Regions from separate parts of the Hyphomicrobium nitrativorans NL23 genome, predicted to be linked through region 2. Evidence: riboswitches for the same ligand, from Rfam matches in the RefSeq annotation. Region 2 holds a riboswitch; the other holds the start of a gene.

Region 1 (10,415 bases), 160 kb from region 2:
AGGCGGGCTGGAAAATCGAAGACCTCGACCTGATCGAAGCCAACGAGGCGTTCGCCGCGCAGGCCATCTCGGTCAACAAGGGCCTCGGCTGGGATACGGACAAGGTGAACGTCAACGGCGGCGCCATTGCCATCGGCCATCCGATCGGTGCATCCGGCGCACGCGTCCTCACCACGCTGCTGTATGAAATGCAGCGCCGCGACGCCAAGAAGGGCCTTGCGACGTTGTGCATCGGCGGCGGCATGGGCGTGGCTCTCTGCGTCGCGCGCGACTAACCGTGTGGATCTGCGCTCCCTCCCCACTCGACTGGGGAGGGAGCCTCCCACCCATTCACCCTGCTACATTTTGGGGGCTCGCCGCGCCGTCAGCGGGGCGTTAGTTCCAACACTGCAATCAAACAGAAACCGGCTCTAGGGAGACTTCACTCATGACGCGCGTCGCTGTCGTTACCGGAGGCACGCGTGGCATTGGCCACGCCATCTCCATCGCTCTCAAAAACAAAGGCTACCGCGTGGCCGCAAACTACGCCGGCAACGATGCCGCAGCCCAGCAGTTCCAGGTCGAAACCGGCATCCCCGTCTACAAGTGGAACGTCGGCGACTACGACGCCTGCGCCAAGGGCGTGGAAGAAGTCACCAAAGCGCTCGGCCCGATCGACGTTCTCGTCAACAACGCCGGCATCACGCGCGACGCCATGCTGCACAAGATGACGCCCGAGCAGTGGCGCGAGGTCATCAACGTCGACCTCGACTCGATCTTCAACATGAGCCGCCTCGTGATCGACTCGATGAGAAACCGCAAGTTCGGCCGCATCATCAACATCTCGTCGATCAACGGCCGCAAGGGCCAGATGGGTCAGACCAACTACTCGGCCGCCAAAGCCGGCGCGCACGGCTTCACCAAGGCGCTCGCCTTCGAGGGCGCTTCGAAGGGCATCACCGTCAACACGGTCGCCCCGGGCTATATCAACACCGAGATGGTCGCCGCCGTGCCGAAGGAAGTGCTCGACACCAAGATCATCCCGCAGATCCCCGTGGGCCGTCTCGGCGAGGCCGAGGAGATCGCGCGCGCCGTGACGTTCCTTGCTTCCGACGACGCGGGCTTCATCACCGGCGCCTGCCTCGACGTCAACGGCGGTCATTACATCGCGCTCTGACCACGTTCGAAAATCAAAAAAACGGGCCGCGGAGAGCAATCTCCGCGGCCTTTCCTTTGCCGGACGTCCGCCCCACCGCACGGGCACACCCACGAAGGCGGGCGGCAGAGAATAAAAAAGCCGACGGCCCGCGCGAGGCCATCGGCTCTTAATTACAGCTCTCGTAGCCTGCCGCTACCCGCGAAGCCGCGAACGGACGATGCGCGGAAACTCGTCATCCGGTTCAGGCGCCCCCGCCAAGCCACGGCCATCCTGTTGCGGTCCAGCCGGCCAACGATCGTTGCCCTGCGGCTGGGGAGGCGCACCGTATCCCTGCGGCTGCGCGGCGCGCGGCGCTTGATGTTGAGGTTGCGACGGCGCCTGCGGCTGAGCGTGCTGCTGCGTCGCCCGCGACGGCGGAGCCCCGCCGAACCACGCATCGATCAGATCGATCTCGTCTGCCGAAAGGTTGAGCCCTTGCGAGCGGCAGCGTGCGACGACGAAGTTGCGGAAACGGCTGGCGAACAGATTCGCCGTCGCACCCTGCTCGAACCACGGGTCCGCCTCGCTCACCACTTCGAGCACGAAGCGGATGTCGTCGCGGCGCACCTCAAGCCCCATCTCGCGGGCCCGCTGCCCGATGTTGACGAGCGTCTGCTGGCCCGAAAGGTTGTTGGCGGTGATCTCTTCCGCCATCACCTCGAACAGCACCCGATACTCGGGCGGCGACAGCGGAGGCGCCTGGCAGGCCTCGTGAATGCGTGCGATGGACTGCTGGATCTGCGAGGCCTGATCGGCCGAAGCATGCTGCGGCGCTGCGGGACGCGCCCCGTAGCCACCCGCTGCAGGCGCGGCCTGCGGCTGCGGCGCGCGTGGCTCGGCGAGCGGCTGACGCGGCGGTGGAGCGGAAGCTCCGATCTGCGGACGCTCGGGCGGCGGCGCGAAGAAGCCGGACGCGCCGAAAGGCGAGGCTTGCGGCTCCGGCGGACGAGGCGCAGGTGCGGGCTGGGCATCGGCGCGGCGCTCGACCGCCCGCTCCGGCATCTCTCTTGGATACGCATCGCGAACCGGGATGTCGCGCGCGGCCGGCGCATAGCGCGGATCGAAACGATCGTCCACGCGTGGCGCGCGCTGCTGCGGTTCGGGCTGCGGTTCGAACCTGGGTTCGGACCGGCTCTCCGGCGCATACGACGGACGTGTCTCAGGCCTACGTGACGGCTGGGCATCCATCACGGATTCGAAACGCGAGTCGACGGCATCCGGCCGCCGTTCGCGCTGGACCGGCCGCGGCTCGGTGCGGATCTCGGGACGCGCCTCGATCTCGCGCGCGACGTGCCGCGTCGGCTCGTAAGCGAAATACGGCGGCGTCTCCGTCAGCCGCACGCCCTCGGGCAGCCAGCGCATGAGAAGATCGCGGAACGTGCCCGCACCACCCCAGCCGGAGCCGACTGTCTTCTCGTGCCCGAGCACGCGCACGGCCCGGTCGGCGAGCGCTTCGAGCGGCACCGGCTGCTGGGCCGAGCGCACCGCGCCCGCCACCTCGGCAACGATCGTCTTGCGCATGACCTCAAGCTCGGCCGAACTCGGCGTGGCATTGAGCTCCCCGCCATTCCGCGCCTCGCCATCCGCACCGATGCGGCCTTCGAGCAGCAGCGAAATGAGATCCGCCTCACGGATCTCGCCATCGGCAATCGCCGTGTACGGCTGCGCCGTATGGTCGTTCGCGAACACCGCCGTTCCGCGCGCGTGCGCCCGCAAGCGGTGCAGAACCGGCGTGAAGTCGGCGTCGCCCGAAAGCAGGATGAATTCGTCGAAGCGCGTCTCGTGGGTCAGCATATCGCGAACGTCCATCACCATCCGGATGTCCGCGGAGTTCTTGAGCTGAGCCGTCAGCGGAGGGCAATCGACCACTTCGAAGCCGGCGCGCAGAAAATGATGACGCACGAACGGAAACGAGTTCATGTCGGTCGAGTTGTCGGTCGCATTCCGGCGCGGCACAGGATTGCCGTAGCAGCGGCTCATCACGATGCGCCGCTGAGCACCGATGCCGGCGCCATGCGTCGGCGTGATCAGCCGACCGCTCTCGATCTCGCGCAGCCACAATCCAGCGTCCTTCGCAAAGCGCCGAGCCGCCTCCTCGCTCTTACGCTTGAGAGAGAGATAAATATTGTCGTAGTCGACGAAAACCGTACTGAGAACAGTCCCGGTGGACCCCGCCTTCATGAATGCAACCCCCGCTGCGCGCGTACTTTTTTCAATTGAGTCGCACTCTTTACGAGTCGGGTTTGAGCGGCAAGCGCACGCCGGTCGCGGTCCCCAGGAATCGCTTGAAAAGCCACAGGAACAACAACTTACCCACAGCGCTGCGGTGCAATGAGTGGTGGAAAACTCTGCCCGCCCCTCAGGAAGGCTTCAAACGCCACGAACACTGCTCTCAACGGGGCTCGAATCCGTCAGACGCCATCTCGAAACCGTCGAACGTGAACCCCGGTGCAACCGTGCACCCGACGAGCGTCCAGCCGCCGAGCGACCACGCCTGCTGCCAATAGCCGGTCGGAACGATGCCTTGCGGCCGCTCTCCCTCCAACACGGCGGGGCCGAGCCGAACCCGCTCTTGAGCCCCTTGCGGCGGCGCGATGGCGAGCATCAACGGCGCGCCCGCATACCAGTGCCACACCTCCACGGCATCGACGCGATGCCAGCGCGACACCTCGCCCGCCTTGAGCAGAAAATAGATCGCCGTCGAGCGCGCCCGCCCGCCGCCCTCGGCTCCGTCGCGAAACGTCTCGCGGAAATATCCGCCTTCCGGATGCGGCGCGAGCCGAAGCGCGGCGATGATCTCGTCTGCGGTCATGCATTAAGCCCTGGATGTCTGATGCGCACCGCGCCGGTTGCGCTCAAGCGCGGTTCTTGCGCTCGCGCACCTCGGCGAAAACTTTCCAGTCCGGCGCAAGCGGCAAGCCCACCCTCTCGCGGATGCTGCGCTGGTCGGCGCGCAGAAACACATTGGTTTCGAGTTCGGCATCGACGCGCGTCGGCAGCGTCGGCTGTCCGTCCGCCCGCAAGCGCTCGGCCTCGTCCAGCCGCGCCTTGAGTTTCAAGTTGTCAGGCTCGATGGAAAGCCCGAAGCGCCCGTTCGCGACCGTATACTCATGCCCGCAATAAAGCGCGGTGTCGGGCGGAAGGGCCGCGATCTTCATGAGCGATCCCCACATCATCTCGGCCGTGCCTTCCAGCACGCGCCCGCATCCCATCGCAAACAGCGTGTCGCCGACGAAGGCGACCTTCGCTTCCGGGAACCAATAAGAAACGTGGCCGATCGTGTGCCCCGGCGTGTCGATCACCGCCGCGCGAAGCCCTCCGAAGGCCAGCGTATCGGGCTCGCCGACCTCCTGGTCGAGCTCCGGAATGCGCTGCGCCTCCGCGCGGGGACCGATCACCGTGCACCCGCTCGACGCTTTAAGCGCCGGGATGCCCGCCGTGTGATCGGCGTGATGATGCGTCACCAGGATATGCGTCAGCCGCCAGCCCTTCCGATCGAGCGCGCGCTCGACGGCGTCCGCATCGGGCGCATCGATCGCGAGCGTCACGCCGCTCTCCTCGTCATGGACGAGAACGCCGAAATTATCCTTCAGGCATGGAAACTGGTGGATGTCAGGTTGGATCATGGCGCCGTAGACGGGCGCTCCGATGCGCACCGCTCAAGAGAAAAGCTAACGTCCCGGCCTTGTCATTTCAATGCCGCCCGGGCGAAAAGAGAGCCCGAAACGCTGGATCGCCTAGAGACATGCATCTCGACGTCGCAACGCTGAGGGATTTTTACGCGACCCCGCTGGGCAAAATCGCGCGGCGCGTGCTTGCGCGCCGCATCCGCACGCTTTGGCCCACCGTATCGGGGGAAACGGTGGCCGGCCTGGGCTTCGGAACGCCCTTCCTCGGCGCATTCCGAGCCGAAGCCGGCAACGTGGCCGCCTTCATGCCCGCAAGCCAGGGAGCACTGATCTGGCCAGCGGGAAACCCGATCCTCTCCTCCCTCGTCGAGGATCATTGCCTGCCCGTGCGGGACAACGCGATCGACCGCCTGCTCGTCGTCCACGGGCTGGAGGTCGCCGAACGTGAGCGCCCGTTCTTGCGGGAGCTCTGGCGCGTCCTTGCCCCGGAAGGCCGCCTCATCGTCGTGGTTCCCAACCGGCGCGGCCTGTGGACCCACGTCGATAGCACGCCGTTCGGTCACGGCCGCCCTTACAGCCGCCCGCAGCTCGACGCCCTTCTTTCCGATGCACTCTTCACACCCCTCACCTGGAGCACGGCGCTGCACGTGCCGCCCTTCGACCGCAGCGTTCTCATCCGCTCCGCCAATGCCTGGGAACGCGTGGGATCGCGGATTTTCTCCGGCCTCGGCGGCGTGCTCGTCGTCGAAGCGCGGAAAGAGACGGTCGCCCCCGCTAGCGGCACGCGCGTGCGCATTAAAGCCCTCCGCGATCTGGTCCCCATCCGCTGATCCGCCCCTCGGTTGTAACGCCGAGGTCCGTTGGAGTAGGTTGGCCCGCAATTTCCCGGAGACATCGCACCCATGGCCGAAACCGAAGACGCAACGCCCGAGCGCGCGTGGGGCGCATACGCACCCGCAGGCGTTTCAGCTCTCTGCATCGGTGCGATCCGGTCCGGCCTGGTTCACGGCGCGATGCGTCGCCCGTTTCGACGCGTCATGCAAAGCCGCAGCCCCGTCTGCGATGTCGAAGTGGACGGCATAAAGCTGCGCTGCTGGATCGGAGAAAACTTTACCGAGCAGATGCTGGTCGAACGCGGCCTCCACAAGGACGCGCCCGGGATACGGCGGATCGAGAGCGTGCTTGCGCCCGGCGATGTCTTCGTCGATATCGGCGCAAACTGCGGGCTTTTCACGCTATTCGCCGCCCGTGCGGTGGGACCGAAAGGCCGCGTTCTCGCCATCGAGCCTTCGCCGAAAATGGTGCGGCGCATACGCTTCAACGTCGCAGCGAACTTGGCAGAACACGTCACCATCGTGCAGGCCGCCGTTGGCGCGGAAGATGGCAGCGCCACCCTCTACGGCGGCGAGCACCCCGGCCTTGCAAGCCTGTGCGCAGATGTCGGCGGCTCGGGAACGGAGGTGCCCGTGGCCCCGCTGCTGTCTCTCGTCCAACGCGCGGGCCTCGACCGGATCGATGTGCTCAAAATCGACATCGAGGGATACGAGGATCGCGCCTTGGTCCCGTTCCTTCGCACGGCCCAACGCGCGCTGTGGCCGCGGCTGATCCTGATCGAAAAGGATCACGCCGCCCGATGGGAAACCGATTGCCTCGCAGCTCTCCACGACGCGGGTTATCGCGATATCTGGACGGACGGCAGCGACCTGCTTCTGGAACGTCCGCGAAGTTTCGCTTAAGCCAGCCGCCCCCTCAGCTTGAATACGGCCTTCTCGCCGAGCAGGTTCTGAAGCGAGATCGACGTCTTGATCGGCAGCCGCTGTCCCTGGCTATTGAAAGCCACCGCATCTTCCACCTCCGCATCGACGAGCGCGACAAGATCGACGAAGTCTTTGATGGTGCAGAGGTGCGCGTCCGCCGTGGAGAACCATGGCTCCGGAAGATTGGGCGTCATCGGCATGCGCCCCGTAAACAGAAGCTGTGTCCGGATGCGCCAGTGCCCGAAGTTCGGAAACGACACGATCGCATGACGCCCGATCCGGAGCAGATTGGCGAGCACGGTCTTGGGATCGCGCGTCGCCTGGATCGTGAGCGAGAGAATGGCGTAGTCGAACGCCTGATCGGGATAGTCGGCCAGATCGTGATCCGCATCGCCCTGGATCACCGCAAGCCCGCTCTGCACGCAAAGGTTCACCTTCTCGCGCGAAAGCTCGACACCGCGCCCGTCGACGCCCTTCTGCTCCGCAAGCAGCTTGAGCAGCGCGCCGTCGCCACAACCAACGTCGAGCACGCGCGAACCGGGCTTCACCATCTCCGCGATCAGAACGTGATCGGCCCGCTGCTGTCCGGTGAATGGAACGGCTTTCTCCATCAGCGCGCCTCCGAAGCCTGCGCGAGCCCGCGCTTGGCGGCGGCAGCGGAAAGAAAACCCCGCGCCGTCGCATGGAATTCCGGCTCGTCGAGCAGAAACGCGTCGTGCCCCTTGTCGCTCTCGATTTCGACGAAACTCACGTTGGCCGCCACGGCGTTGAGTGCCTTCACGATCGCCTTGCTGTCTCGCGTCGGATAGAGCCAGTCGCTGGTGAAGGAGACGACGCAGATCTCCGCCGTCGTCCCCGCGAATGCATTCGCAAGCTTGCCGCCGTATGCGCCTTCGAGATCGAAATAGTCCATGGCCCGCGTGATGTAGAGATAGCTGTTCGCGTCGAACCTATCGACGAACGTCGAGCCCTGATGGCGCAGGTAGCTCTCGATCTTGAAATCAGCATCGAACGAAAACGACCGCGCTTTCCGGTCCTGCAGGTTGCGGCCAAACTTGCCCTGCAACGCCTTCTCCGAGAGATACGTGATGTGCGCCGCCATCCGCGCAACCGCGAGCCCGTTCTTCGGCACAACACCGGCTTCGTAGTAGTTGCCGCTCCGCCAGTCGGGATCGGCCATCACCGCCTGTCGCCCGACTTCGTGAAAGGCGATGTTCTGCGCCGAATGCCACGGCGCGGTTGCGATTGGAATGGCGGTCGCCACGCGATGCTTTTGGCGCGTCACCCATTCCAGCACCTGCATGCCGCCCATGGAGCCGCCGATCACCGAGAACAGCACGTCGATGCCGAGATGGTCGATCAGGCGCACCTGCGCATCCACCATGTCGCCGATGGTGATGACGGGAAAGTCCACGCCATAAGGCTTGCCGGTCTTCGGATTGAGCGACGCGGGCCCCGTCGAACCCATGCATCCGCCGAGGATGTTGGGACAGATCACGAAAAAGCGGTTCGTATCGACCGGCTTGCCGGGCCCGACCAGTGTCTCCCACCATCCGGACTTGCCCGTGATCGGATGGACGTTTGCAACATGCTGATCGCCCGTCAGCGCGTGACAAATGAGGATCGCGTTCGATTTATCGGCATTGAGCGTGCCGTAGGTCTGGTAGGCGATGGACAGCGGCGCGAGAAGCTGCCCGGATTCGAGCCGGAGCGGCGCATCCTCGGGAAAGACGATGAGCGAGCTCGACGGGCTATGAACCTCGAACAGCCGCTGGCCTGACGTGGGCTTAACCGACGGGCTGTCGCCCCCAGGCTCCGCAGAAAATGTGGCCATCCTTTTGCGCACTCCCGACCCCGCCCGCGCGGCGGACGCTCGAAAAGCCGGCTTCGTCGCTCTGCCGAGGCGGCCGAGCCCAACCGATGTGTCCGGATGTGCGACGGCCCATTTAGCGACTTGTTTAACGTGGCTGCAAGCCGGCCGGCCAAATCACCACGATCGAAATCGAGCCCTGAATATCGGACGTTTCCCGCCAGGGTCAAGGGCCGGCGCAGCGACGGAACGCCAGCCGCCGTCACGCATTAACCTCACATCAATCACGTTGCGTCGATTCTGACGCCAAGCCCGAGCCTGCGGGCGAAAGCTCGGGATGCTGTCGGCGGGTCCGAAAGACACACCGGATACTGAAAGCACGCCCCCCTGATCGACATGCACCCCCAACCTGGGCTAGGTTAGCGTCATGAAAAAGCTCATTCTCCTCTCGCTCGCGGCAGCCGCCGCCGCTCTGCTGACATCGGTCTCGATGCCTGAACCGGCAACGGCCCAGCAGGCAAAGTCCAAAGCCAAAAACCAGGCTCTTCGCGGCGTGGTGCGCCCGTCGCCTCGCCGCGGCGGATACTCCTACAGCGTGCCGGAGAGCATCGACACGCGGAAGTTCACGGATCCCACGATCCAGGCCCAGACCCGCAATGGCCCCTTCGACAGCGGTTTCTTCTTCTCGTCGCCGGCCAATCCGCGCGGCGGGGACAGCCCCTACATGCAGTAGACGCACGAGCGTCCTGCTTCGATTTCCGAGCCGCGGCCCGCAAGGTCCGCGGCTTTTCATTTGTCTCCTTGCATGCCCGGCCTTCGTAAAAAAGATAAAGATTACACATCTGAAGATCGCCAAATAATCATTTCGCCGTTTTACGAAGAAATGGCCATTTCTTTGCGCATCATTTTGTCGCGATATATAAATTTTTCAGCCAACCCGGCGAACCTGAGTTGATCATTCATTGGAAACCCAAGGAGCTTTGTCATGAAATTTGCTTGCTTTGCACTTGCTGCTGCTTTGGCCTTCGCGATCTCCTCCCCCGCAGACGCTCGCGGCAAGCACGGCGGTGGCCACGGACACGGCCACAATCACAGCCGCGGCGGGCCGGTGCTCGGCGTGGGCGCCGGTGCGGCAGCCCAGGTCGGCACCAAGCTCAACGTTCTCAACATCGCCAAGGTGAAAGCCGGCGTCGGTCTCGGGCTGGGCCTCGGGCTCGGCATCGGCGGCCGCTGATCCCCTTGGCGGGGGCGGGCCCGCGACAGCGCGTCCCCGCCATTGGCACGTCCCTTATTGCGCCATCACGTAAGTCAGCCCAAGCGATACCGTCAGCACATCCGTCGCGATCTCCCCGAAGAAACCGCCTTCCCCGAGAGTGCTCTCGAAATCCATGTAGCTGACGCGTCCGGTCAGCGAGACGGCATCCCAAAGCGGCACCTCTCCGCTCAACGCCACCTCCCGCTTTCGATCCGCCCGCATGATGTCGAGAAGATGCAATCCGTCGTAATCGCGACGCGTCTCCGACACGGCGAGCGACAAGGTCCCCCACGCGGGCGTCAGCATCACTCCTGCCACCAAAACCGTTTCGTACGCCGCGCTCGCGATCAGAAAATCCGTCTCCTCGAACCCGTGCCGCGCAGACGCAATCGCCTTGAGGGCGTTTGAGAACTTCACTTCGGCATCCACCGCATACCCATGCGTCCAAGTGCTTTCGAACAGATCGTCCTCGAAAACACGCCGAAAAGGCATATAAACCGCGCGCAACGACGCCATCTCCGTCGCGAACGCGAGCCCCACAAGCGGGAACAGCGAAACGCTGTCGCGCTGGACGCCGAAGTCGTCATGCTTTTCGAGATAGCGCTTGGTGTCGACGCCCCCGCCAACCTCGACCGAGAGATGCTCGGTGATCGTAAGGCGCAGCCCCGCTTGCGCCCGCGACGAGATCCGATCTCGATCGTCCTGGTTCGCAAACGGTTCAAACTCGCCGGGCAGGTCGTGGAAATCGAGCACGGCCGTCTCCGCCTGCACAAACGGCCGGACGGTT
Region 2 (10,415 bases):
GGCGTTCGGGCGCGCTCGTGGAACAGCGCGAGCTGACGCAATGGTTCTTCAAGATCACCGACTACGCCGAAGAGCTGCTCGCCGCGCTCAAGACGCTCGACAAGTGGCCGGAGAAGGTGCGCCTGATGCAGGCGAACTGGATCGGGCGCTCGGAGGGCACGCTCGTGCGCTGGGCGCTCGATGCCGAAGGCGCGCCTCAGGGACACAACGAACTCGAAATCTACACGACGCGGCCCGACACGCTGTTCGGCGCGTCGTTCATGGCGATTGCGCCGGATCACCCGCTCGCGAAGGCTGCTGCCGAGACGAACCCGGAGCTTGCGGCATTCTCCGAGGAATGCCGGCGGCTCGGGACTTCGGTTGCCGATCTCGAAACGGCGGAGAAGCGCGGGTTCGACACCGGCATTCGCGCGGCGCATCCGTTCGATCCGGATTGGAAGCTGCCCGTCTATGTCGCGAACTTCGTTCTGATGGACTACGGGACGGGCGCGATCTTCGGGTGTCCCGCAGGCGATCAGCGCGACCTCGACTTTGCGCGCGCGTACGGTCTACCCGTGATCCCCGTCATCCTGCCGCCGGGCGCGGATGCGGCGACGTTCGCCATCGGGGAAGACGCCGTCGACGGTGACGGCACGATGATCAATTCGCGCTTCCTGGACGGTCTTTCGACGAGCGAAGCGTTCGAGGAAGCGGCGACGCGCCTCGAAGGCATGAAGCTCGGCAAAAAGCCCGTGGGCCAGCGCAAAGTGAACTTCCGTTTGCGCGACTGGGGCATCTCGCGGCAGCGCTATTGGGGTTGCCCGATCCCCATCGTGCATTGCGAGGCGTGCGGTGTCGTTCCGGTTCCGGCCGCCGAACTGCCGGTCAAGCTTCCGGAAGATGCCAGCTTCGACAAGCCCGGCAATCCGCTCGACCGGCATCCGACATGGAAGCACGTGCCGTGTCCGACGTGCGGAGCGCCGGCGCGGCGCGAAACCGACACCATGGATACCTTCGTCGACAGCTCCTGGTATTTCGTGCGCTTCACCGCGCCTCAGGCCGATCAGCCGGTCGACAAGCAAGCGGCGAGCTACTGGCTGCCGGTCGATCAATACATCGGCGGTATCGAGCACGCGATTTTGCATCTGCTCTATTCGCGCTTCTTCTTCCGGGCCATCGCGGATACGGGCCACGGCTCGCGCGAGCTTCGCGAACCGTTCGGCGCGCTCTTTACGCAGGGCATGGTCACGCACGAGACGTACAAGTCGGAAGGCGGAAGCTGGCTCCTGCCGAGCGAGGTGCGCTTCGACGGAGAGGGCGCTGCGCGGACTGCGGTCGAGATCGCATCCGGGACGCCAGCCACGATCGGCTCCATCGAGAAGATGTCGAAGTCGAAAAAGAACCTGGTCGATCCCGACGACATCATCGCGGGATGGGGTGCGGACTGCGCGCGCTGGTTCATGCTGTCCGACAGCCCGCCCGAGCGCGACGTCGTGTGGACGGAAGCGGGCATCCAGGGGGCCGGGCGCTTCGTTCAGCGCACCTGGCGGCTCGTGGACGAAGTCGCCCGTCTCGCCGCGCCTGCCGGGGCACCGCGCCCCGCCGATTTCTCGGCCGAAGCCACGGAGCTTCGCCGGGCTGCGCATAAAGCCGTTCATGCCGTGGGGCAAAGCATCGAGGCCTTGCGCTTCAATGTGGCCGTCGCTCAGATCTATGAATTCACGAACGTTCTTTCGGGACATCTTGCGAAGTCTCAGGGCGCGGGCAAGACGAGCGAAGATTTATCGTGGGCTTTGCGGGAAGCGGGCGAACTATTCGTGCAGATGATCGGGCCTATGATCCCTCATCTCGCCGAGGAATGCTGGGCGCGGCTCGGATACAACACTTTGCTCGCCAATCAGCCTTGGCCGGCCGTGGAATCCGGGTTGCTCGTTGACGATAAGATCACCATTGCCGTACAGGTGAATGGCAAGCGCCGCGACGAGCTTTTGATCGCCCGTGACGCCAAGGAAGACGAGGTTCGGGCCGCTGCGCTCAAGCTCGAAGCCGTGGTACGGGCCCTTGAAGGCAAAGAGCCCAAAAAGGTCATCGTCGTGCCGCAGAGGATTGTGAATGTCGTTGCCTGAGGCAGGGACCATGCGTTCGAGCGGCAACAAACCAACCGTCGTAAATCGCCGCACAGCCTCCCGGCTGTTGCTGGCCGCGGCGCTCGTTGGGCCGTTCGTGGCGGCGTGCGGCAACGGCGGGTTCCGCCCGCTTTACGGCTCGGCAGCATTCGGCGGCGCGGCTGCCGACGAGCGGCTCGCCGAGGTTGCGGTGGCGCCGATCCCCGGCCGCGTCGGGCAGCAAATCCGCAATGAGCTGATCTTCCATTCGACGGGCGGCGGCGGCGAGACCAAGGAGCCGCGGCTTCGGCTTGATGTGGCGATCCGCGAAAGCGTGACCTCGACCCTCGTGCAGAGCGACGGCGACAGCCGCGGCCAGGTGTTCAACATCGAGGCGAGCTTCCGGCTGATCCAGGTTACGGACAACAGCGTGGTGCTCACCGGCACGAGCTACGGCCGTGCAGGCTTCGAGCGCTATCAGTCGATCTTCTCCAACGTGCGGGCACGCGAGGACGCCGAGAACCGCGCCGCCAAGGTGGTGGGCGAGGATCTGAAGGCGCGTCTCTCCGCTTATCTCGCAGGCTCCGCTTAGGGCATGGTTGCCGTCAAGGCGCATCAGGCCCAGGCGTTTCTCTCATCTCCCGATCCCAAGATTCGTGCGGTGCTGTTCTTCGGCTCCGATGTCGGGCTTGTGGCGGAGCGCGCGGCTGCGTTCGCAAAATCCTCTGCGGCGCGCACCGATCCGGCGGGAGAGCTGCTTCGCTTGGACGACGCCGACCTCGACGGAAACCCGGAGCGTCTCATCGTGGAACTCGGCACGGTGCCGATGTTCGGGGGCCCTAAGATCGTGCGTGTCACGGCGGGGCGGCGCATCAACGCTGCCGCGCTGCGGCCGCTGATCGACGACGCGGCTCTCGAAGGGATGCTGATCGTTGAAGCGGGGAATCTCAAACCCGACGAGGCGCTGCGCGCGCTGTTCGAGAAGGCTGCCGTTGCTGCTGCCGTCGCCTGCTATGCGGACGCGGCCCAGGATCTCGAAGCGCTCATCCGCGACATGGTGCGGGCTGCTGGAACGTCGATTTCTGCGGATGCGCGCCACGCGCTGGTGGAGCGGCTCGGAGCGGACCGTGCGCTCTCGCGGGGCGAGATCGAAAAGCTGCTGCTTTATGTCGGCAGCGCGCGAGAGATTACACTCGATGACGTGGAGGCCGTGGTCGGCGACGTTTCCGAACTCGCGCTTGAGCGGATCACGTTCGCCGCGGCTGCGGGAGACACATCGCGGGCCGTGGGCGAGTGCGGCCGGGCGGTTTCGTCAGGCGAAAGCCCGCAAGCGATCATTGCCGCGCTTCAGCGGCATTTCCAAAGGCTGCATCGGGTGCGCGCCGCTGTGGACAGCGGGAGCACGCTGGATGATGCGCTGCGCCGAATGCGGCCGCCGCTGCATTTCAAGCAAAAGGATGCCTTCGCGGCGCAGTGCCGGCTCTGGACCTCGGCACGGCTGACCGACGCGCTCGGCAGGATCTCGACGGCGGCCAAGGCGGCGCGGCTCACAAGCGCGCTGGAGGAGGCTTTGTCCGAGCGGCTCGCGATTGGGCTTGCGATGATGGCACGCGAGGGATCGGGCCGGGATCGCCGGTAGCCGCGCATCCGTTGCGCAGCGGGCCGCGGTGCCTATAGTGCGCGCTTCAATTTCGGGACGAGGGAGACACGTTATGCCAGGCACGAAATACGATGTTGCCGCGATCGGCAATGCCATCGTGGATATCATCGGCCGCTGCGAGGACAGCTTCCTCGACAAGCACGCGGCGCCCAAGGGGCATATGCGCCTGGTCGATGCCGCGACCATCGACACCATCTATGCGGACATGGGTCCTGGGGTTGAGATCTCCGGCGGCTCCGCGGCGAACACGGCTGCGGGCGTTGCGTCTCTCGGCGGGCGCGGGGCGTTCATCGGCAAGGTGGCGAGCGACGAATTCGGTCGCATCTTCCGCCACGACATCCGTGCGGCGGGCGTCGCGTTCGAGACGCCGGCGGCCGAAAACAGCGCGCTTGCGACGTCGCGCTCGCTGATCCTCGTGACGCCCGACGGGCAGCGGACGATGAACACGTATCTCGGCATCAGCACCGAATTCAATCAAAGCGATGTCGATGCGGCGGTAATCGAGGCGTCGCGCATCGTCTATCTCGAAGGATATCTGTTCGATCGCGAAGAGGCGAAGGGGGCCTTCCGTGAGGCGCTCGCCATTGCGAAGGCAGCGGGACGGCAAGTGGCGCTGACGCTTTCGGATTCGTTCTGCGTGGACCGGCACCGGGCGGAGTTCCTGGCGCTGATCCGGGCGGGCATCGACATTCTGTTCGCCAACGAGAGCGAGATCCTTTCGCTCTACGAAACGACGAGCTTCGACGAAGCGGTGCGGCACGTCTCGCGTGATACGAAGCTTGCCGTGCTGACGCGCAGCGAGCAGGGATCGCTGGTGGTCTCGGAGGGCACGCCTATTCAGATCGCGCCCGACCCGGTGGCGAAGGTGGTGGATACGACAGGTGCGGGCGATCTTTATGCGGCCGGGTTCCTGTTCGGGCTGGCACGCGGAGACGACTACTCGGCGGCGGGGCGCTTCGGCAGTTTCGCAGCTGCCGAAATCATCGGGCAGATGGGTGCGCGGCCGGAGGTGAAGCTGTCTCATCTTGCGCGCATGCGCGGGCTGCTCGGCTGACGGCAACCGGCTCCGTCGCGCGGCGGCGTGGCTCATGAAGGGGGGGTGTAAGGGAATTCCTTATGCCCCCTTTTTGTTCGCGAGCCCATACAAGGCGGAGAATCATTTTCGCAACAGATATAAGCCTGATGACGTTTCTTATTGGGTTTCCTACTTTTTCTCCTTTGCAATGCGCGTCGATAGTCCTCAGGATTCGTTAAATCGAATCACGAGGGATGGATCGATTTTCATGTCTTCCGCAACCGGCCGCCGCGGCCGGCCCAAAGGCAGCGGCCTCGACGATCGCGCACAGCTTAGGCGCATCGAGGCGTTGCTCGATGCCGAGCCGGGGCTGAGGCCCACCACGGCGATCAAGTCGCTCGGCATTTCCGATCCGTCCACGATCCGGCGGCTCCGGGACAAACTTAAAGATCATGCTCCGTCAGGCGCCGCATCGGTGCCGTCCGGCCGTGGTCCCCAGTCGCCCACCGTTTCCGCTCGCGATGTTCGCCCGGTTAAACCGGATGCGCATTCCGAGCCGCCTTCGCTGGCCCAGGCCGGCGGTCTTGTCGAAGTGTCAGAGTTGGGTCAGGGCGCGTCTCCGGCCCCTTGGTTTCTCGATTGGTATGCGTTCGGCCTTTCGGCGGTTTCGAGCACGTTCGAGGCGCAGATGGCCTTCATGGACGATCTACTTCATGCACCACACGTCGAGCACGCGTTGCGTCATCAGCTTCTGCTGAACGAAGTGGCGAAAGCGTTCTGTCCTAAGCGTCCGGATATCCGATCACGTTTGCACTGATCATTGCCAAACCAACACGACCTCAGGCCGCCCCCAAGCGGCCTTTTTTCATTTTTGTTTTCGTACGTAAGTTGAGAGAAGCTTCGGATAAGGGGCCGGGTGCGGGTTGAGGGCCGCGGCACTTGCCGCGGGGGCGCGGTCGCGCCCCGAGCCCCTGCGGGGCTGGGTGGAGAAGATGTCAGCCTTCGGCCCAGTCGGCGAGGCGGCCGAGGAAGGCGAGGCAGCGCTCGATCTCTGAGATCGCGATCCATTCGTCGGCGGTGTGGGCTTGGGCGATGTCGCCCGGTCCGCAGACCACGGCCGGGACGTCCGCCATTTGAAAGAGACCCGCTTCGGTCGCGTACGAGACGGCGTACGTTTCGTTCTGCTGGGCGAGCTTGAGGGCGAGCGCGACCGCTTCCGATAAGGGACCCGCCGCGAAGGGCGGCACGCTGTTGACGCGGCGGATCGAAATACCCGCTTCCGGCGCGACACGCTGCATGTCGGCGAGGAAACGCGTTTCGGCGAACGCGTTCAGGCGCCGCTCGATGGCCTCGACGTCGAGGCCCGCAAGGGTGCGGACCTCGAAGCCGAAGTGGCATGCGGCGGGTACGATGTTGGACGCCGTGCCACCTGAGATCTCGGTGACTTGCAGCGTTGCGTAAGGCGGCAGGAAGCGGTCGTCGCGCGTTGCGGTCTTGAGATCCGTTTCGATGCGGTTCAACTCGGCGATGAGCTCGGCGGCAATCGCGATGGCGTTGACCCCGATGGGCGCCATGCTCGAATGTGCCGCACGGCCCGCAACGTCGACGCGCCAGCGCATCGGCCCCTTGTGCGCATCGACGACGGTCATGTTCGTCGGCTCGCCGACGAAGACGAGGCGCGGTTTCGCAAGGCGGTTGCCAAGCTCGGCAATCATCGGACGTACGCCTGTGCAGCCGGTTTCCTCGTCGTAAGAGAACAGGATGTGGATCGGCACCTTGAGTGCGCGGCGCTTGAACTCGGGCACGAGCGCGAGCACGCAGGCGAGATAGCCCTTCATGTCGGTGGTGCCGCGACCGTACAGGCGGCCCGCCTCCTCGCGGACGAGGTAGGGATCGCTCGTCCAATCGGACGGCACGGTGGGCACGACGTCGGTGTGGCCGGAGAGGCCGATGCCCGGCACGTCTTCCGGCCCGATGGTTGCGAACAGCGAGGCTTTCTCACCGTCCTCGGTGGGGACGAGATGCGAGGCGACGCCGTGGTCGGCGAGGTAGGCTTCGACGAAACTCACGAGATCGCGGTTCGACTTGTGGCTTGTGGTGTCGAACGCCACGAGATGCGTGAGCAGCGCGATGGCGGAAGACGTCGTGTCGGGTGTCATGGGGTGGAGTCAGTTCACGCTGCGCGAGGCGTAAGGGCTGTCGAGCGAAAACGCGGGAATCGCGACGTCGAACAACCGGCCCGTCTCGTCGATCATCTGATAACTGCCGACCATGATACCCGATGGCGTGCCGAGCGGACAGCCCGAGGAATATGTAAACGACTGGCCCGGTGGGATGACGGGCGTCTGCCCGACGACGCCGGGCCCGCGCACTTCGTCCGTTTTTCCGGTGTCGTCGGTGATGCGCCAGATGCGGCTTTTGAGCTGGACGGTGTGTGCGCTCTCGTTGGCGATCTCGATCGTGTAAATCCAGAAGAAGTAGCTTTCTTCTTCTGTCGACTGATCTTCCGAGAATTCGGGCGTGACGCGGATGCGGACGCCTTCGGTTACCTGCTCGTATGGGGTCTCGTCGGTCACTAGGGTCTGTACTCAATATTCGATGGGCATTGACGCGAGGACTTTCGTGCGGCTGGCAGGAGCGAAAGCGCAGCAAACCTCCATGGTTTGCAAGCTTTCACGACGCACCGGAGGCGCGAAAGGACCGCGCCCCTGCGGGGTGAGCCAAGGCAAGCCAATTGCGGCGTCAAACCGCTTGCCCGATGCATAGGCATCGCGCTGCGCGCTTTTCCTGGCCCTTGGCCTGTCTTGGCTCATCAATGCCCCATCGAATATTGAGTACAGACCCTAGGCCGCTTCCGTTCTGGTTTGGCGGAGCATTACGGGTCCGGGCGCAGGCGTCAACGCCTGTCGGCGCGCTCTGGCCATTTTTCGCCGTCAGGCGCTGGCTAAACTGCGGACATGGCCGATTTGTGCCGCGTTCGACCCGATGGAATCGGATCGGACGCTCTAGATCTTTGATGAGAGCGATGATTCACGCTTCGGACTTTCTCCGCGCTGCCGATTCACGCCGCGCCGGATAAGCGGCGCGCCGATCGGAGCGGCTAAGGTCCGAAGCGATCATGGTCTAGGCGATCAGGCGCGAGCGGCTTTCAGCGCGGCGTCGAGGTCGGCGCCGATGTCGTCGCCGTTTTCGAGGCCGATGGAGAGGCGCAGGATGCCGTCTGAGATGCCAAGCTCCGCGCGGGCCTCGGGTCCGATGCGGAAATGCGTCGTCGTGGCAGGGTGCGTGATGAGGCTTTTCGCGTCGCCCAGGTTGTTCGAGATGCGCACGAGACGCAGCGCGTTCTGGAAGCGGAAGGCTGCCTCCTTGCCGCCTTCGATTTCGAAGGCGATCATCTGGCCGCCGCCCGACATCTGCTTCCTGGCGATGTCGGCTTGGGGATGATCGTCGCGGCCGCAATAGATGACACGGTTGACGCCCGGCGCGGCGGCGAGACGATCGGCGACGACGGCGGCGCTCGCGGATTGCTGACGGATGCGGATCGGCAGCGTCTCCAGGCTTTTCAGCATGACCCACGCATTGAAGGGAGAGAGCGACGGGCCCGTCTGGCGGAAGAAGTCCTGCAGGTGGTCGTTGAGGAATTTGTTCGAGCCGAGCACCGCGCCGCCCAAGCATCGGCCCTGGCCGTCGATGTGTTTCGTGGCCGAGTAGACGACGACGTCCGCGCCGAGCGCGAGCGGACGCTGTAGCATCGGCGTTGCGAACACGTTGTCGACTACGGTCGTGATGCCGTGCTTTTTTGCGATGGCCGTGACGCCCGCGATATCCACCAGGTCGAGCGTGGGATTGGCTGGCGTTTCGAAGAAGAAGCCCTTCGTGTTGGGCTTGATGGCGGCTTCCCACTGCGCGAGGTCGCGGCCGTCGATCAGCGTCATGGCGATGCCGAAGCGCGGACAGAGCGTTTCGACGATGTAGCGGCAGGAGCCGAACATCGCGCGGGCGGCGACGATATGATCGCCGGCCGAGAGGAACGAGAGGAGGCCGGCCGTCACGGCGGCCATGCCGGTTGCGGTCGCGCGGCACATCTCGGCGCCTTCGAGGAGACGCAGGCGTTCCTCGAACATGGAGACGGTGGGATTGGCGAAGCGGGTATACTGGAAGCCGGGGTCTTCGTTCTTGAAGCGGGCTTCGGCCTGCTCGGCGGAGGTGTAGACGAAGCCTTGGGTGAGGAAGAGGGCTTCCGACGTTTCGCCGAACTCGGAGCGGAGCGTGCCGCCGTGCACGAGCTGCGTTTCGGGGCTCCAACTCGCGGGATCTGCGGGGGCCGACATCGGTGTCTTGGTCATGGAGATGTCCTCGCGCGCTCGGTGCGGGCGCGTGCCCGAACCCACAAAAAACCCGGCCGTCCTCCCCGCTGCCATGAGCCAGGGCGGACCTGTTGCCGGGTCGCGCGCCGAGGGCCCTTTTTAGCGACTTGTTTTACGTGGCTGCAAGCCGGCCGGCCAAATCACCACGATCAGAGCGCTGATACCGCGGGATTAGCCTCTCGGGGCTCTTGGCGTCAAGGGGCGCTTCGTCTAGAGCGTCTGATCCGAATGCGATCAGACGCTCTCGATCTTCGATGGGACCTATGATTCACGCTTCGGACGGGTAGGGTCCGAAGCGATCATGGTCCAGAGCCTCATGACCAGGAGCCAACTCGATGTCTAAAGAGAGCAAATTTGCGGCGGCGGACGGCATCCTGCCGGCGCAGGCTATCCGAGCGCTGGCGGAGGCCGGGGGGATCACACCTTCTGAGCCGTTCGGGCAGGGCCAGGTGCAGCCCGCGAGCGTGGATCTGCGGCTCGGGGCGCGGGCGCATCGCGTGCGTGCGAGCTTTCTGCCCGGGCCGGGCGGTGCGGTGGCCGAGAAGCTCGACGATCTCACGCTGCACACGTTCGATCTCGAAGATGGCGCGGTGCTGGAGACGGGCTGCGTCTACGTGGTGCCGCTGCTGGAATGGCTCGCGCTGCCGTCGGGCATCGCCGCTTCGGCCAATCCGAAAAGTTCGACGGGGCGGCTCGACGTGTTCACGCGCGTGATTGCGGATGGCGTCACTGCGTTCGACCAAGTGCCCGCAGGGTACCGCGGGCCGCTCTACGCCGAAATCTGTCCGCAGACGTTTCCCATCGTCGTGCGCAAGGGCTCGAAGCTTTCTCAGCTCCGCTTCCGCAGCGGCGATCCGCGGGAGACGGACGATGCGCTTCGCCGGTTGCAGGCCGAGCAGACGCTCGTCTCGGGCGGGGACGCGGACATTCAGGACGGGATCGCGCTTTCGGTCGATCTCAAAGGCTTCGAAAAGGGTGGCGACGGCACGGGCCTCGTCGGCTATCGCGCGAAGCGGCACACGGGCGTGGTGGATGTCGATCAGCCGGGCGCCTGCGCGATTGCGGACTATTGGGAGCCGGTGTTCGCGGACAGCAAGCGGCGGCTGATCCTCGATCCGGATCAGTTCTATATTCTGGCGTCGAAAGAGGCCGTGCACATTCCGCCGACGCATGCAGCCGAGATGATGCCGTTCAACCCGCTGGTGGGCGAATTCCGCGTGCATTATGCGGGGTTCATGGACCCTGGTTTCGGCCATTCCGCAGCAGGCGGGTCAGGCTCGCGTGTGGTT

What was found. Region 2 has a riboswitch for S-adenosylmethionine ahead of W911_RS02105 (O-succinylhomoserine sulfhydrylase). Riboswitches for the same ligand answer to the same signal wherever they lie in the genome.
Region 1: another riboswitch for S-adenosylmethionine. It lies ahead of metX (homoserine O-acetyltransferase MetX); the one in region 2 lies ahead of W911_RS02105 (O-succinylhomoserine sulfhydrylase).

Annotation. Positions count from the first base shown of each region.
Region 1 is NC_022997.1:616,001-626,415, reverse strand. It holds gene W911_RS02900 (acetyl-CoA C-acetyltransferase) at 1-275, shown strand, start outside; gene phbB (acetoacetyl-CoA reductase) at 428-1,156, shown strand; gene W911_RS02890 (NYN domain-containing protein) at 1,331-3,358, opposite strand; gene W911_RS02885 (cupin domain-containing protein) at 3,570-3,989, opposite strand; gene gloB (hydroxyacylglutathione hydrolase) at 4,033-4,803, opposite strand; gene W911_RS02875 (class I SAM-dependent methyltransferase) at 4,923-5,636, shown strand; gene W911_RS17105 (FkbM family methyltransferase) at 5,709-6,542, shown strand; gene metW (methionine biosynthesis protein MetW) at 6,539-7,174, opposite strand; gene metX (homoserine O-acetyltransferase MetX) at 7,174-8,397, opposite strand; SAM riboswitch at 8,489-8,567, opposite strand; gene W911_RS02855 (hypothetical protein) at 8,801-9,106, shown strand; gene W911_RS02850 (hypothetical protein) at 9,359-9,607, shown strand; gene W911_RS02845 (porin family protein) at 9,662-10,415, opposite strand, start outside.
Region 2 is NC_022997.1:456,428-466,842, forward strand. It holds gene leuS (leucine--tRNA ligase) at 1-2,105, shown strand, start outside; gene W911_RS02075 (hypothetical protein) at 2,092-2,676, shown strand; gene holA (DNA polymerase III subunit delta) at 2,680-3,723, shown strand; gene W911_RS02085 (adenosine kinase) at 3,797-4,798, shown strand; gene W911_RS17090 (COG3415 family protein) at 4,833-5,576, shown strand; gene argE (acetylornithine deacetylase) at 5,755-6,918, opposite strand; gene apaG (Co2+/Mg2+ efflux protein ApaG) at 6,928-7,335, opposite strand; gene W911_RS02105 (O-succinylhomoserine sulfhydrylase) at 7,891-9,105, opposite strand; SAM riboswitch at 9,205-9,283, opposite strand; gene W911_RS02110 (2'-deoxycytidine 5'-triphosphate deaminase) at 9,462-10,415, shown strand, end outside.